DNA from 2 places in the Aeribacillus sp. SP014 genome. Region 2 is predicted to be linked to the other one. Evidence: predicted binding sites of a transcription regulator. Region 2 holds the regulator's gene; the other holds the start of a gene.
The links. Region 2 encodes LexA, which represses DNA repair genes until DNA is damaged. Its sites were predicted from a motif close to CGAACATATGTTCG; they were not measured.
Positions count from the first base shown of each region.

Region 1: uvrB (excinuclease ABC subunit UvrB) is a predicted target of LexA. The motif match lies at 3,183-3,196, and genes of this name have one in related genera.

Region 1 is NZ_JBSRXI010000001.1:3,549,152-3,556,525, reverse strand. It holds gene ACVIJU_RS17505 (heavy metal translocating P-type ATPase) at 1-732, shown strand, start outside; partial or broken gene ACVIJU_RS17500 (ROK family protein) at 879-1,767, shown strand; gene ACVIJU_RS17495 (hypothetical protein) at 2,253-2,546, shown strand; gene ACVIJU_RS17490 (CsbA family protein) at 2,909-3,139, shown strand; gene uvrB (excinuclease ABC subunit UvrB) at 3,265-5,247, shown strand; gene uvrA (excinuclease ABC subunit UvrA) at 5,254-7,374, shown strand, end outside.
Region 2 is NZ_JBSRXI010000001.1:2,158,298-2,165,671, forward strand. It holds gene tkt (transketolase) at 1-1,741, opposite strand, end outside; gene ACVIJU_RS10540 (DUF896 domain-containing protein) at 1,814-2,044, opposite strand; gene ACVIJU_RS10545 (YneB family resolvase-like protein) at 2,120-2,770, opposite strand; gene yneA (cell division suppressor protein YneA) at 2,789-3,103, opposite strand; gene lexA (transcriptional repressor LexA) at 3,263-3,886, shown strand; gene gdhA (NADP-specific glutamate dehydrogenase) at 4,216-5,595, shown strand; gene ACVIJU_RS10565 (lysophospholipid acyltransferase family protein) at 6,330-6,914, shown strand; gene ACVIJU_RS10570 (LOG family protein) at 6,998-7,374, opposite strand, start outside.

The sequences.
Region 1 (7,374 bases), 1.4 Mb from region 2:
ATAAAAGCGGAGATAGACGGGAAGGAATACCGTGTCGGCAATGAAAAAACGATTCAACATCTTTCGCTCAGCGAAAATGTAAAGGAAGACATAAAGGCCTTTAAACAGGAAGGACTAACAATCGTTTTGGTTTCAGATGACAAAAACGTTCTCGGTATGGTCGGTATAGCGGATGAAATTCGACAGGAAAGCAGCCAGGTGATCCGCATGCTTCACCGAACAGGTGTGAAGAGGACTGTCATGTTGACAGGAGACCACGAAAAAACTGCTGAAAAAGTGGCGAAAAAGGTTGGTTTAAGCGAATATTTTGCAAACCTTCTGCCGGAAGAAAAGGTGGAAAAGGTAAAAGAGCTGTCTCTCTCAGGAAAAACGGCAATGATCGGAGATGGTATCAATGATGCGCCTGCGCTCGCAGCTGCTGATTTAGGCATTGCAATGGGAAAAGGAACAGACAGCGCAATTGAAACGGCTGATATCGTTTTAATGCAAGATCATTTAGGGAAGCTGCCTGAAGCTATTTCAACCGCCAAAAAAGTGAACAGAATCATCAAGTTAAACATCGGGATTGCTCTAGGTTTAAAAGCCGCTGCACTGCTGCTGACGATTCCAGGCTGGCTTACGCTTTGGATAGCCATTCTGTCTGATATGGGGGCGACTGTTTTAGTGACCCTCATTAGTTTAACGATTTTATGGGAACGAAATAAAAAACTTCTAAATGAGGCTTTCAGCTAATGGCTGATCGCCTTTTTTTCTTGCATTTTTTAATATTTCTCTTCCATAAACATATGACATTTATTATAATCTTATTAATTTGACAACCTGCCGCTAATGAAAAATTGGACATAACATTTTGGACAAAATCATGGGAGGAATTGTGCATGCTTTTAGGTGCAATTGAAGCGGGCGGAACAAAATTTGTCTGTGGAATTGGAGATGAAAACGGAAATATCATCGAGCGGACTTCTTTTCCGACGACAACGCCTGATGAAGTGCTTGAACAAGTGGTCAAATTTTTTCGGGATAAAGATATTAAAGCGCTTGGAATTGGCTCATTCGGTCCGATTGATTTAGATCGCACAAGCGAAACATTCGGATACATAACATCTACTCCGAAGCTACAGTGGGCGAATATAAATCTTGTCGGAGCGATAAAAAAAGAATTCCCTATTCCAATTGGCTTTGATACCGACGTCAATGCAGCAGCGCTGGGGGAAATGAAATGGGGGGCTGCGAAAGGTCTGAATAGCTGCATTTATATGACGATCGGTACCGGGATCGGAGTCGGTGCCATCTCTGAAGGACATCTAGTACACGGGCTAATCCATCCGGAAATGGGGCATATGCTTGTTCGGCGCCATCCTGAAGATTCGTTTGCCGGCAATTGTCCGTATCACAAAGATTGTTTGGAAGGAATGGCATCCGGTCCAGCAATAGAAAAACGCTGGGGAAAAAAGGGGCAAGAATTAGAAAAAAATGAGAAAGTATGGGATTTGGAAGCGGTACTATATTGCACAAGGAATTGCCAACCTTATACTCGTTTTATCGCCTAAAAAAATAATAATTGGCGGCGGAGTCGCCAAACAAAAGCAATTGTTCCCCCTTATACATCAAAATGTTCAAGCTTTATTAAACGGTTATGTTCGCCATGAAGTGGTGCTAGAAAAGATTGCAGATTATATTGTTCCGCCCGGATTAGGGGATAATGCGGGACTTTGCGGAGCAATCGGTTTAGCATATGAGGCGTTTTTGGAGAATAATCAAAAATAAAGCTCAAGAACATTTATCGGCAAATAATCGTTACAGATAACCCAAGCCATAAAATAAAATCAGGCATACAAAAATGTGTACAAGAAAAGGAAGCTTTCAAGAATGCAGTTAAGAACCAAAAAGAATTAGATAAAGCTAAAACTAATGCTAAAGAGAATTGATCCAAGATATTGCTCGGTGACCTAACAGCTCTTTATGTTACAGCTGAGATGATTAAGTTTAGGTGGCTGGAATTATTCATTTTTTGATAAGTGGAGTTCAGGAGTATTGCAATGTATATCCTGAAACAAAACGAATATTGAAAAATATTTTTTAATCTTTAAATAATTATTAAACATCTCTACATTTAGAGGGAGAATCAATTAAATTATATATCTTAAAAAAGACAAATTAGACTCAGGGATTTAGAAATTTATTTATTATTTAAAAACAGTATGTCTATGGGATATCTTATTATCGGGGATTAAGAAGACCTTTATGAATACATGAATGAAGAGGATATTCAACAATTTCAAAATGTAATAAAAATCTATGTATTGTCAGATGAACAGTTAAATGAAGAAGATGCAGATATTTTTAGAGAGTTTGCAATGGATTTAGTTGATGGTAAAGATTTTTGTGCATTAATACTGGATTTTCATGTAAATGGAGAATTGTTTGAAAATCTACCACTAGATCTTAAGGTGGAAGATTATCAAAAAATATTACATGCAGTAAATTCTGAATACGATATTTCATATGTAAATTTAGATCATTTGTTTTATCTATCTCAAGATTAAGAAAGAGTATCCAATAGTGAAAAAAGGCGACTATTGGATGCTTTTTTATATGCTTAGGGGGTGACCGTAAGAAAAAAGTAAATATAGTATAAAAGTTGCTTTCATAAAGGCGAATTTTTTAGCCTATGAGCTTCATTATTGCATTTAAATATAATCATAAAGCTATTTCTATTCGTTTATTTTGACTTCATCGATTTCAACTATTTCCCCTGTATCCTAGTTTTTCTGACCGCTATACATCGCATTATTTTTTATTCTTTGCATTGGCTTATTTTTCCCTTCTCTTTTGTGGTTTTGCTTGAAAGCTTTTTGAGGGCTTCAATATAATAAATGTATAACCGTTGACGAAAAGAGGTTTTTTTATGATCAAGCTTGTGTTTGCCGCATTCGCCCCTTTTTTGCTTGTCTTATTTTTCACAAGAGTTACATATAGTCATGTCGTTGGGACATTGTTGACAGCTGGTTTATTAATTGCCTCTTATTTTGCAGGTCATATGGATACTATTTATATCGCCATTTTGGATGTAGCCAGCTTAGCAGCTGGTTTTATCGCTGCCAGAAGCATGAAAAAGGATAAGAAAACATCTACTTAAACCTGTTCAACACGATTGACAGGTTTTTATTGTCTATGAAAATCAAACGTCAGTTCGTATTTTTGGTGATTCAGCCTGATTATATGTTAAAATAAAATATAAGTTTCTGAATTGGAGGATGTTCCATGGATCGGTTTGAATTAGTTTCAAATTACCAGCCTCAAGGAGATCAGCCGAAAGCTATCAAAGAGCTGGTGGAGGGAATCAGGCAAGGAAAAAAACATCAGACATTGTTAGGTGCAACTGGAACTGGCAAAACGTTTACGATATCCAATGTGATTAAAGAAGTGAACAAACCGACGCTGGTCATTGCCCATAATAAAACGCTAGCCGGACAGCTGTATAGCGAGTTTAAAGAATTTTTCCCGAACAATGCAGTTGAATATTTTGTCAGCTATTATGACTATTATCAGCCGGAAGCGTATGTTCCGCAAACAGATACGTATATTGAAAAAGATGCGAGCATTAATGATGAAATTGATAAATTAAGACATTCGGCCACCTCTGCATTGTTTGAACGGAAAGATGTTATTATTATCGCAAGCGTTTCTTGCATATATGGTTTAGGTTCGCCAGAAGAATATCGTGAGCTGGTCGTAAGTCTTCGTACAGGAATGGAAATCGAGCGCAATGACTTGCTGCGCCGTTTAGTGGATGTGCAGTATGAAAGAAATGATGTAGATTTTCGCAGGGGAACTTTTCGCGTGCGCGGGGATGTAGTGGAAATTTTCCCTGCTTCGCGCGATGAACATTGTATCCGCGTGGAATTTTTCGGAGATGAAATCGACCGTATCCGTGAAGTTGATGCGCTGACAGGCGAAATTATTGGAGAGCGGGAGCATGTAGCGATTTTCCCGGCATCACACTTTGTGACAAGAGAAGAAAAAATGAAAATTGCCATTGCTAATATTGAAAAGGAGCTTGAGGAACGGCTGCATGAACTGCGGGAGAATGGAAAGCTTTTGGAAGCGCAACGGCTCGAGCAACGGACAAGATATGATTTAGAAATGATGCGGGAGATGGGCTTTTGCTCCGGGATTGAAAACTACTCCCGTCATCTTACATTAAGACCGCCCGGTTCGACTCCTTATACGCTTTTAGATTATTTTGGAGATGATTTTTTGATCGTCATTGACGAGTCGCATGTGACGATTCCGCAAATCCGCGGGATGTACAACGGCGACCAGGCGAGAAAACAAGTGCTTGTCGATCATGGATTCCGTTTGCCTTCAGCACTTGACAACCGTCCGTTAAAATTTGAGGAATTTGAAAAGCATATGAAACATGTCATTTATGTTTCTGCCACCCCTGGGCCGTATGAGCTGGAGCATACGCCGGTTGTTGTTGAACAGATTATCCGTCCGACTGGACTTTTAGATCCAACCATTGACGTCCGACCTGTTGAAGGGCAAATAGACGATTTAATCGGCGAAATTCAAAAGCGGGTTAAACGGAATGAGCGGGTGCTTGTGACCACATTAACGAAAAAAATGGCGGAAGATTTAACGGATTATTTGCGGGAAATCGGGATTAAGGTGACATATCTCCATTCCGAAATTAAAACGCTCGAGCGCATTGAAATTATCCGCGACCTGCGCCTTGGCAAACATGAAGTGTTGGTCGGGATCAATTTGCTCAGGGAAGGGCTTGATATTCCGGAGGTCTCTCTCGTTGCAATTTTAGATGCAGATAAAGAAGGATTTCTCCGTTCGGAACGTTCTCTTATTCAAACAATCGGACGGGCGGCTCGGAACGCAAACGGGCATGTCATTATGTATGCTGATACAATCACAAAATCGATGGAAATCGCCATAAACGAAACAAAACGGCGTCGTGCGATTCAAGAGGAATATAACCGTCAACATGGCATTACGCCAAAAACGATTCAAAAAGATATTCGCGATGTAATTAGGGCGACATATGCAGCGGAAGATGAAGCAGAATATAAAACGGAAAAGGCTGTGAAGCTGAACAAAATGTCGAAAAAAGATCGAGAACAACTGATAGCCCGTATGGAAAAAGAAATGAAAGAAGCTGCAAAAGCATTAGATTTCGAAAGAGCTGCTGAATTGCGCGATCTAATTTTGGAGCTGAAAGCGGAAGGATGATTGGATATGGCAATGGATAAAATTGTTGTAAAAGGTGCACGCGCTCATAATTTAAAAAACATTGATGTCACGATTCCAAGAGACAAGCTTGTCGTTGTAACAGGTTTATCGGGATCGGGTAAATCTTCTTTAGCATTTGATACAATTTATGCAGAGGGACAGCGGCGATATGTGGAGTCTTTATCTGCCTATGCCCGCCAATTTTTAGGACAAATGGATAAACCTGATGTCGATGCGATCGAAGGCTTATCGCCGGCCATTTCGATTGATCAAAAAACGACAAGCAGAAATCCGCGTTCAACGGTCGGAACGGTGACAGAAATTTATGACTACCTACGGCTTCTTTTTGCCCGTGTCGGGCGGCCGACATGTCCGGTGCATGGGATAGAAATTTCTTCGCAAACAATCGAACAGATGGTTGACCGGATTATGGAATATCCGGAACGGACAAGACTGCAGGTTCTTGCGCCTGTTGTGTCTGGAAAAAAAGGAATGCATGTGAAAACATTGGAGGAAATAAAAAAGCAAGGGTTTGTCCGCGTGCGGATTGACGGAGAAATGATGGAGCTTACCGATGATATTTCTCTTGAAAAAAATAAAAAACATTCCATCGATGTCGTTGTGGATCGGCTGATCGTGAAAGAGGGGATTATAAGCCGGTTGACCGATTCAATTGAAACAGCTTTAAAATTAGGTGATGGAAAAGTCATAATTGACATCATCGATGGCGAAGAGCTGCTTTTCAGTGAACATCATGCCTGCCCGATTTGCGGTTTTTCGATTGGAGAGCTTGAACCGCGGATGTTTTCCTTTAACAGCCCGTACGGAGCTTGTCATGCTTGTGACGGCTTAGGTTCAAAACTAGAGGTGGATTTGGATCTCGTTATTCCAAATAAAAACTTGACATTAAAGGAACACGCAATTGCACCGTGGGAGCCGACAAGCTCTCAATATTATCCGCAGCTTCTTCAAGCGGTTTGCAACCATTACGGTATTGATATGGACATTCCAGTTAAAGATATACCGAAACATCTGCTCGATAAAATTTTATTTGGAAGCGGCGGGGAAAAAATTTATTTTCGCTATGAGAACGATTTCGGGCAAATCCGGGAAGGCTATGTAGAATTTGAAGGTGTGGTCCGCAATATAGAACGGCGCTATAAAGAAACGACATCTGATTTCATACGTGAACAAATGGAAAAATATATGACGAATCAGCCGTGTCCGACATGCAAAGGGCATCGACTGAAAAAGGAAAGTCTGGCTGTTCTTATTAACGGACGCCATATCGGACAAGTCACTCAATTATCTATTCGTGAAGCCTATCAGTTTTTTGACCAATTGGCATTGACAGAAAAAGAAATGAAAATTGCCAATTTGATTTTAAGAGAAATAAAAGAACGGCTGAATTTTTTAATTGAGGTAGGTCTTGATTATTTAACATTAAGCAGATCAGCTGGTACGCTCTCTGGTGGAGAAGCGCAAAGAATCCGTCTTGCCACGCAAATCGGATCAAGACTGACAGGAGTACTTTATATATTGGACGAGCCGTCTATCGGTTTGCATCAACGGGACAATGACAGGCTGATCCGTGCTCTTCAAAATATGCGGGATATCGGCAATACGTTGATTGTAGTTGAACATGATGAAGATACGATGCTTGCAGCTGATTATTTGATCGATATTGGGCCGGGAGCTGGCGTGCACGGCGGTCAAGTTGTAGCTGCGGGTACACCAAAAGAAGTGATGAATGATGACCGTTCGCTTACAGGACAATATTTGTCAGGGAAAAAGTTCATTCCATTGCCGGTCGAAAGAAGAAAACCGGATGGTCGGTATATTGAAATAAAAGGAGCAAGCGAGAACAATTTAAAAAATGTAAATGTCAAATTTCCTTTAGGTGTATTTTTGGCAGTAACAGGTGTATCTGGTTCGGGGAAAAGTACGTTAGTCAATGAAATATTGCAAAAAGGCTTGGCGCAAAAGCTGAATAACAGTAAAACAAAACCTGGTGCCTATAAAGAAATGAAAGGGATTGAACATCTCGATAAGGTCATCAGCATTGACCAATCTCCGATTGGAAGAACGCCGCGTTCAAATCCAGCTACGTATACCGGCGTATTTGAC
Region 2 (7,374 bases):
CAATTCCATCGGATGCAAGAATTTGTTGAGCTTTAATAGCTAATGCTACTTCTGAACCTGATGCAAGTAGAAGAGCATCCGGTTGATCCGATTTCGCCGGTGAAATGACATAAGCGCCTTTTGCAACACCTTCTTCAGCATTTTCTTTCGTACCTTTAATAGTTTCTAAATTTTGGCGCGTTAATACTAATGCAGTCGGTGTTGATTTAGATTCCAGCGCAGCCTTCCACGCAGCTCTTGTTTCATTTCCATCAGCTGGACGAATGACAGAAAGATTCGGCATTGCTCTCAAAGAAGCTAATTGTTCAATCGGCTCATGTGTTGGTCCGTCTTCTCCAACCGCTATGCTGTCATGAGTGAACACGTAAGTTACAGGGAGATTCATTAATGCTGCTAAACGAATCGCTGGCCGCAAATAGTCAGAGAAAACAAAGAACGTTCCGCCAAAAACACGTAAACCTCCATGCAGAGCCATACCGTTCAATGCTGCTCCCATGGCAAACTCTCTGACACCAAACCAAATGTTTCGTCCGCTGTAATCTTCCGCAGAAAAGTCTCCTGAACCTTTTATTGTCGTTTTGTTTGATCCAGCTAAGTCTGCAGATCCCCCGAAGAAATAAGGAACTTTTTCAGCTATTGCATTTAATACTTCTCCAGAAGAAGAACGGGTTGCAACGCTTTTTCCTTCTTCATAAAAAGGTAAAGATTGATCCCAATTTTCTGGCAATTCACCATTGATTGCTGCCTTTAACTCTTTTGCAAGTTCAGGATATTCTTTCTCATACTTTTCAAACAAATTATTCCATTCAATTTCTTTCTGCTTTCCACGTTCTTTTACATTTTTCTCAAAATGCTCATAAACTTCTGCTGGAACATAGAAATCTTCTTCAAATGTCCATGCATAGGCTTCTTTTGTCAATTTTGTCTCTTCTGGGCCTAACGGCGAACCATGAACGGAAGAAGTGCCTGCTTTATTCGGCGAACCATATCCGATTGTTGTTTTTACTTCAATTAATGTCGGTCGTTGTTCATCCAATTTGGCTTCTTCAATTGCTTTCGAAATCTCTTCAATGTTGTTGCCGTCCTCAACGCGCAGCACTTGCCAGCCCATAGATTTAAAGCGCTCTTCTACATTTTCTGAGAATGATTTATTTAAATCCCCATCTAGGGAAATATCATTCGAATCATAAAGAACAATTAATCGTCCAAGCTTCAAGTGACCAGCTAAGGAAGCTGCTTCAGAGGAAATCCCTTCCATTAAGTCACCGTCACCGCATATGACGTATGTGTAATGATCAACAATATTGTATCCTTCTTTATTGTATGTAGCTGCTAAATGACGTTCTGCCATCGCCATTCCAACGGCCATTGCTATTCCTTGGCCTAATGGTCCAGTTGTTGCGTCAACGCCAGGTGTATGTCCGTATTCAGGATGTCCAGGTGTTTTGCTTCCCCATTGACGAAACGACTTAATATCATCCATGGAAAGATCATAACCCGATAAATGAAGCAAGCTGTAAAGCAGCATCGACCCATGTCCGGCAGATAAAACAAAGCGATCTCGATTAAACCAATTAGGGTTTTCAGGGTTAATGTTCATAAATTTCGTCCACAGCGCATAAGCCATTGGTGCGGCGCCCATTGGCATTCCAGGATGTCCGGAATTCGCCTTTTCAATCGCGTCAATGGATAATGTTCGAATCGTCATGATGGATAAATCTTGAATGGAATGAGTCACCATTATCATCCTCTCATCTGTATTTTCAGTTTATAATCTTATCTTTATTGTTGTAATAAGGCAACACCCCATCCATTAATGCAGCCTTTTATTTTTTAATTTTTTCAATTTTTCCGGTGTAACATCATTACCTTTTGGATCAATCACTGTAACATTTTTTAAGGTGTTTTGAAAATCCCGACGAAACGACTCTAAATATTCCTGCCTTAATTGCTGCTGCTCAAGCTTTTCCTCTTGCGTCAATCCTTCTGACTTAGACTTTTTAGATAGTTCATTAATACGGTTAAGTTTTTCTTTTGAAATCATAAGCTGAACCCCTTGTATATTTTTGCCGCGCTCTTTTATCATACTAAATGCAACCACTAATGACAACAATTATTGCTATGATTCGCCTTTTTCTGACAAAAATTGTTGATATCTGCGATGGACAGTAGCTTTTGAAACGTCATAGCCGAATCCTCTTAATGTTGCCGCTATTTCTGAAAATGTCAGGCCGTTTTTCCGCAATCGGTCAATCTCCTCGATCGGAACTTCTTTTCGCTCTCTTTTATAGGAAGAATTTCTATTCTTTAAATTTTTTTCAGGCCTGTACCCATTTTGTATAGCTCTCAACATTCCCCGCTTTATTTTCAAATTATGAATTTTTCGTTGATATTCTTCGACAATTCCTATGATTTCAAGCACCATCGTGTCTGATTCAGACAGTTCCATCTCCCCGCGATGGGCAGCGGTGAAAATTTTCACACCTTGTTTCAAAATGGAATGGACAATGGCGATTTTGGCATTCCCTCTGCCAATTCTTGTTTCATCCTGTATTAATACCGCTTCAATTTCTTTCTCCTCAATCAATTCCAGCAGTTGAAAAACCCCTTCACGATCAACATCATACCCGCTCGCTTTTTCTTCTATCACTTCAACAACTTCCATACCGTTTTCAGCTGCGAGCTTTAACAGCTCGTCCTTCTGTCTTTTCAAAGATGTTTCCTGCTCATCTTTTTCAGTGCTGACTCTTGCATAAACGACTGCTCTCATGTTAAATGCTCCTTGCGGTTATTCTTTGTTTGCCAAATATTCAGCATTGTAGTATTTATTTTTTTCAATCGGAATGACGATTGTTTCCCCCGGTTTTACAACAAGGCTTTGGAGATTGTTTCGCTCCTGAACCCATTTAACAAACTCTGAATGAGACATATTGTCATATTCTTTATATTCATCAGCGATTTTCCACAAACTGTCCCCTTCCTTCACTTGAACCTCCAAATAATGATCGAGCTCTTCCCTTTCTCCAGTATACGAAATCGCCAAAACTGCCGCCATGATGACAAGGAAAAAAGAAACGATGTAAGACCATGATAATTTATCCATTTAGAACCGCCCCCTGAAACAGAATATTTGTTCGGTTTTTTGTTTTTAAGTATAAAAGGGAACACATGTTTCTGTCAAGCAAATATTCGAACTTACGTTTGCTTTTTTGGAAAAATCATGCTATAATCGACACAAATTGATATGACTGAGGTGCTTGACATGTCAACAAAATTATCTAAGAGACAACAAGATATTTTGAACTTCATTAAGGAGGAAGTAAAAAAGAAAGGATACCCTCCCTCTGTAAGAGAAATCGGCGAAGCGGTCGGTCTTGCCTCCAGTTCAACTGTTCACGGGCATTTAGCAAAGCTTGAGAGCAAAGGACTGATTAGAAGAGACCCCACAAAGCCGAGAGCCATTGAAATTTTGGACGATGATGGCAGCCACCTTCTAACAAACAATGTGATCAACGTGCCGGTCATAGGAAAAGTGACGGCTGGTATTCCGATCACTGCCGTTGAAAACATCGAAGAATATTTTCCGCTTCCGAATCATATTGCATCAGGTGATGATCAACTTTTCATGCTTGAAGTAGTCGGAGAAAGCATGATCGAAGCAGGCATTCTGGACGGAGATTTAGTTATTGTCAGACAGCAGCAAACAGCCAATAACGGCGACATCGTTGTCGCGCTCACAGACGACAATGAAGCGACCGTAAAAAGGTTTTTCAAAGAAAAAGACTTTATACGGCTTCAGCCGGAAAACCCAACAATGGAACCGATTATTTTAAAAAATGTGACAATACTCGGAAAAGTGATCGGGCTATACCGTTCCATACACTGAATATTCGATGTCTCAAAACAGGTGAGGCATCCTTTTTCTTTTTATAAAATTTTCAAAATTCCCTCTCTTAGCGATGTTAAATTTTTAAAAATGTTTTCTAATCAATATGTATGCAGACAAGCTAGATTCAATGAAACAAATTTCAGGCGCCTTCTCCGCGCCTGCATGCAAAGCTATTATGCAACAATTCTCAACAGTCATTGTTTTTTGATTTATTTTGTTGTAGAATTTTTTATTGTAGATTTCGCTTCCTTAGCCAGTGCCGGGATGATTTACTGAATTGTTTGAATTCTTCTAACTGCTTAAATTTTAGGTATAGGAGAGGTGCTATGAATCAATTACTTATGAAACAAAGTGAATTGGAAAACGCAAAGCAATATGTCAATGAAGTATTTCAATCCGTGCAAGAAAAAAATCCGAATGAGCCTGAGTTTCTTCAAGCTGTAAAAGAAATATTTGACTCGCTTGTGCCTGTATTTGCTCAACATCCTACATATATAAAGCACGGAATACTTGAAAGAATTGTTGAGCCGGAAAGATTGATCATTTTTCGCGTTCCATGGGTGGATGACGAAGGAAAAGTGCGTGTAAACCGCGGATTTAGAGTGCAATATAATAGTGCAATTGGGCCATATAAAGGAGGCTTGCGCTTTCACCCGACCGTCAACGCCAGCATTATTAAATTTTTAGGATTTGAACAAATCTTCAAAAATTCATTGACTGGGCAGCCGATCGGCGGAGGAAAAGGCGGATCTGATTTTGATCCGAAAGGTAAATCAGATGGGGAAATTATGAGATTTACACAAAGCTTTATGACAGAGCTTTACAAACATATTGGACCAGATATTGACGTTCCTGCCGGTGATATTGGAGTTGGCGCAAGAGAGATCGGATACTTGTTTGGCCAATATAAAAGAATACGCGGCGGATTTGAAGCTGGGGTGTTAACCGGAAAAGGCATTGGTTACGGCGGAAGCCTAGCGAGAACCGAAGCGACAGGGTATGGAACTGTTTATTTTGTTGAAGAAATGCTTAAAGACCATGGATTAAGCTTCAAAGGAAGCACAGTTGTTGTCTCTGGTTCTGGGAACGTTGCCATATATGCGATTGAAAAAGCAACACAATTAGGTGCAAAAGTTGTCGCATGCAGCGACTCTGATGGCTACATTTTTGATAAAAATGGAATTAATCTTGAAACGGTTAGAAGGTTAAAAGAAGTTGAAAGAAAAAGAATTAAAGAATATGTAAATGAACATCCTCATGCAGAATATTATGAAGGCTGTTCCGGAATTTGGTCCATTCCGTGCGATATTGCCCTCCCATGCGCTACTCAAAATGAAATCGATAAAAAAGCAGCTGAACTCCTTGTTTCCAACGGACTCAAAGCTGTTGGAGAAGGCGCCAACATGCCGTCTACATTAGAAGCGATCGACGTGTTTTTATCAAACAATATTCTTTTTGGACCTGCAAAAGCTGCTAACGCAGGCGGAGTTGCTGTTTCAGCATTAGAAATGGCTCAAAACAGCGCAAGATTATCTTGGAGCTTTGAAGATGTCGACGCAAAATTACGTGATATCATGAAGAACATTTACCGAAATTGCGTCAACGCTGCAAATGAATACGGCTGCTCCGGAAATCTTGTCGTCGGCGCTAACATTGCAGGATTTAAAAAAGTCGCTGATGCAATGGTAGAACAAGGAGTCATTTAAAAGATAGAAAAATGGTCATTTCCATCATTTATTCTTTATAGTGAGTAAACATATATGATAATCGCTAAAGCTTTACCTACCCTGCTTTGGCGATTCATCATGCTCACTATAATACCCCATCTTAACTTGAGTGAATAGAAATTGATATCACACCGATCCAAATTCACTCTTCTTTATTTCCACGATTGGATCAAATTTTTCCCTATCAGTGTATCCCATTCAATGAGAGAATTGAAGTTTTATGTCAGATTATCTTACATATTTTTTTACGCTGATGCCTGGATTGATTATCTCTCTTGCTTTTTAAATAAAAAAGACAGATTGCACTGATGTTTGTTTTTCTGCTTCTTCTCTTCTTTACTCTCAATATTTTGTATCATCAAGTATAAAATTTATAGAAACAAAGTAACTGCTATTAAAATTGATTTTTCCAATTAAAGCATTTTATTATTGATATGGTTGCTCCTTCTATCCAGTGCCAATAACCTTCAGCACAAATACTTGTTCATCTAAAAAACACCGAATACGGCTGCCCATCCTCCAATGAAACGGCGGTATTTTCACTGACTGACTTTGGATAAGACGATTCGTTGACGATGTACTACCGACTTTACATGCATCACGTAAAAATGCTAAACTGAACGCAGACAAAATCGACATGCGCCCTAACCGAAAATACAGATCTTTTGCAACGCAAACATATTTCTGGAAGTCATTCGGGGGGGGGGAACAAAATGATTTATCATTTAGCAGGAAAACTTGCAATATTGATCATTAAAATTTTTAGTTTGCTAGAAGTCAAAGGCAAGCAGCATATTCCGGCAGACCGTCGTTTTATTGTTACATGCTCTCATCGCAGCTGGGTAGATGTAGTCTTGCTCGCCGCAGCACTTTTTCCAATTCATGTCCATTATATGGCCAAAAAAGAATTGTTTCAGAACACGCTCATAGGTTGGTTTTTGAAAAAGTTGCATGCTTTTCCAGTTAATCGTGAAAATCCTGGACCGAGCGCACTAAAAATTCCTTTGAAACTGTTAAAAGAAAATAAAGTTGTTGGAATTTTCCCGAGCGGCACAAGAACAGACGAGGAAGTTCCTTTAAAAAGAGGCGCGGTTACAATTGCGATGAAAGCCGGCGTTCCCATATTGCCTGCAACCTATCATGGTCCAAAAAGTTTAAAAGATTTTTTTGCCGGGAAAAAAGCTGTCGTTGCATTTGGCGAACCAATCTATTTAGAGAAAAATGCAAATCAAATTGATGATGCGCTTCAACAGCTTGAACATAAGCTGAAAGCTCTTGAAAAAAGCATAAACGACTAAACATTGACGTTTCTGATCAGCTTGTCATTTTTAGACAAACTGATCAGAAAGCTAAAGGCGAAGTAAAGTTCTGATATTTTCATTTATCGATCTAGTTCGATCCACTTATTTGTCTTCAAAGGCGGTTTGTACGCACGAAGTTTATCTATTAATATAGAGGGATTGTCTGCAAAAATCATAAACTGTTTATGCGTTTCAGGCATGAAGCCTCCCTCTACCGCATTCTCAATCATCTGTTTTACCGGCGTGTAATAGTCATCGATATTTAACAACGCCACAGGCTTTTCATGAATCCCAAGCTGCCCCCAGCTAACCGCTTCAAATATTTCCTCAAAAGTACCATAGCCTCCGGGAAGAGCAATGAACGCATCTGAAAGCTCTCCCATTTTTGCTTTCCGCTCATGCATATCATTGACTTCATAAAGCTGAGTGAGATGCTTGTGGACAACCTCTCCTTGAA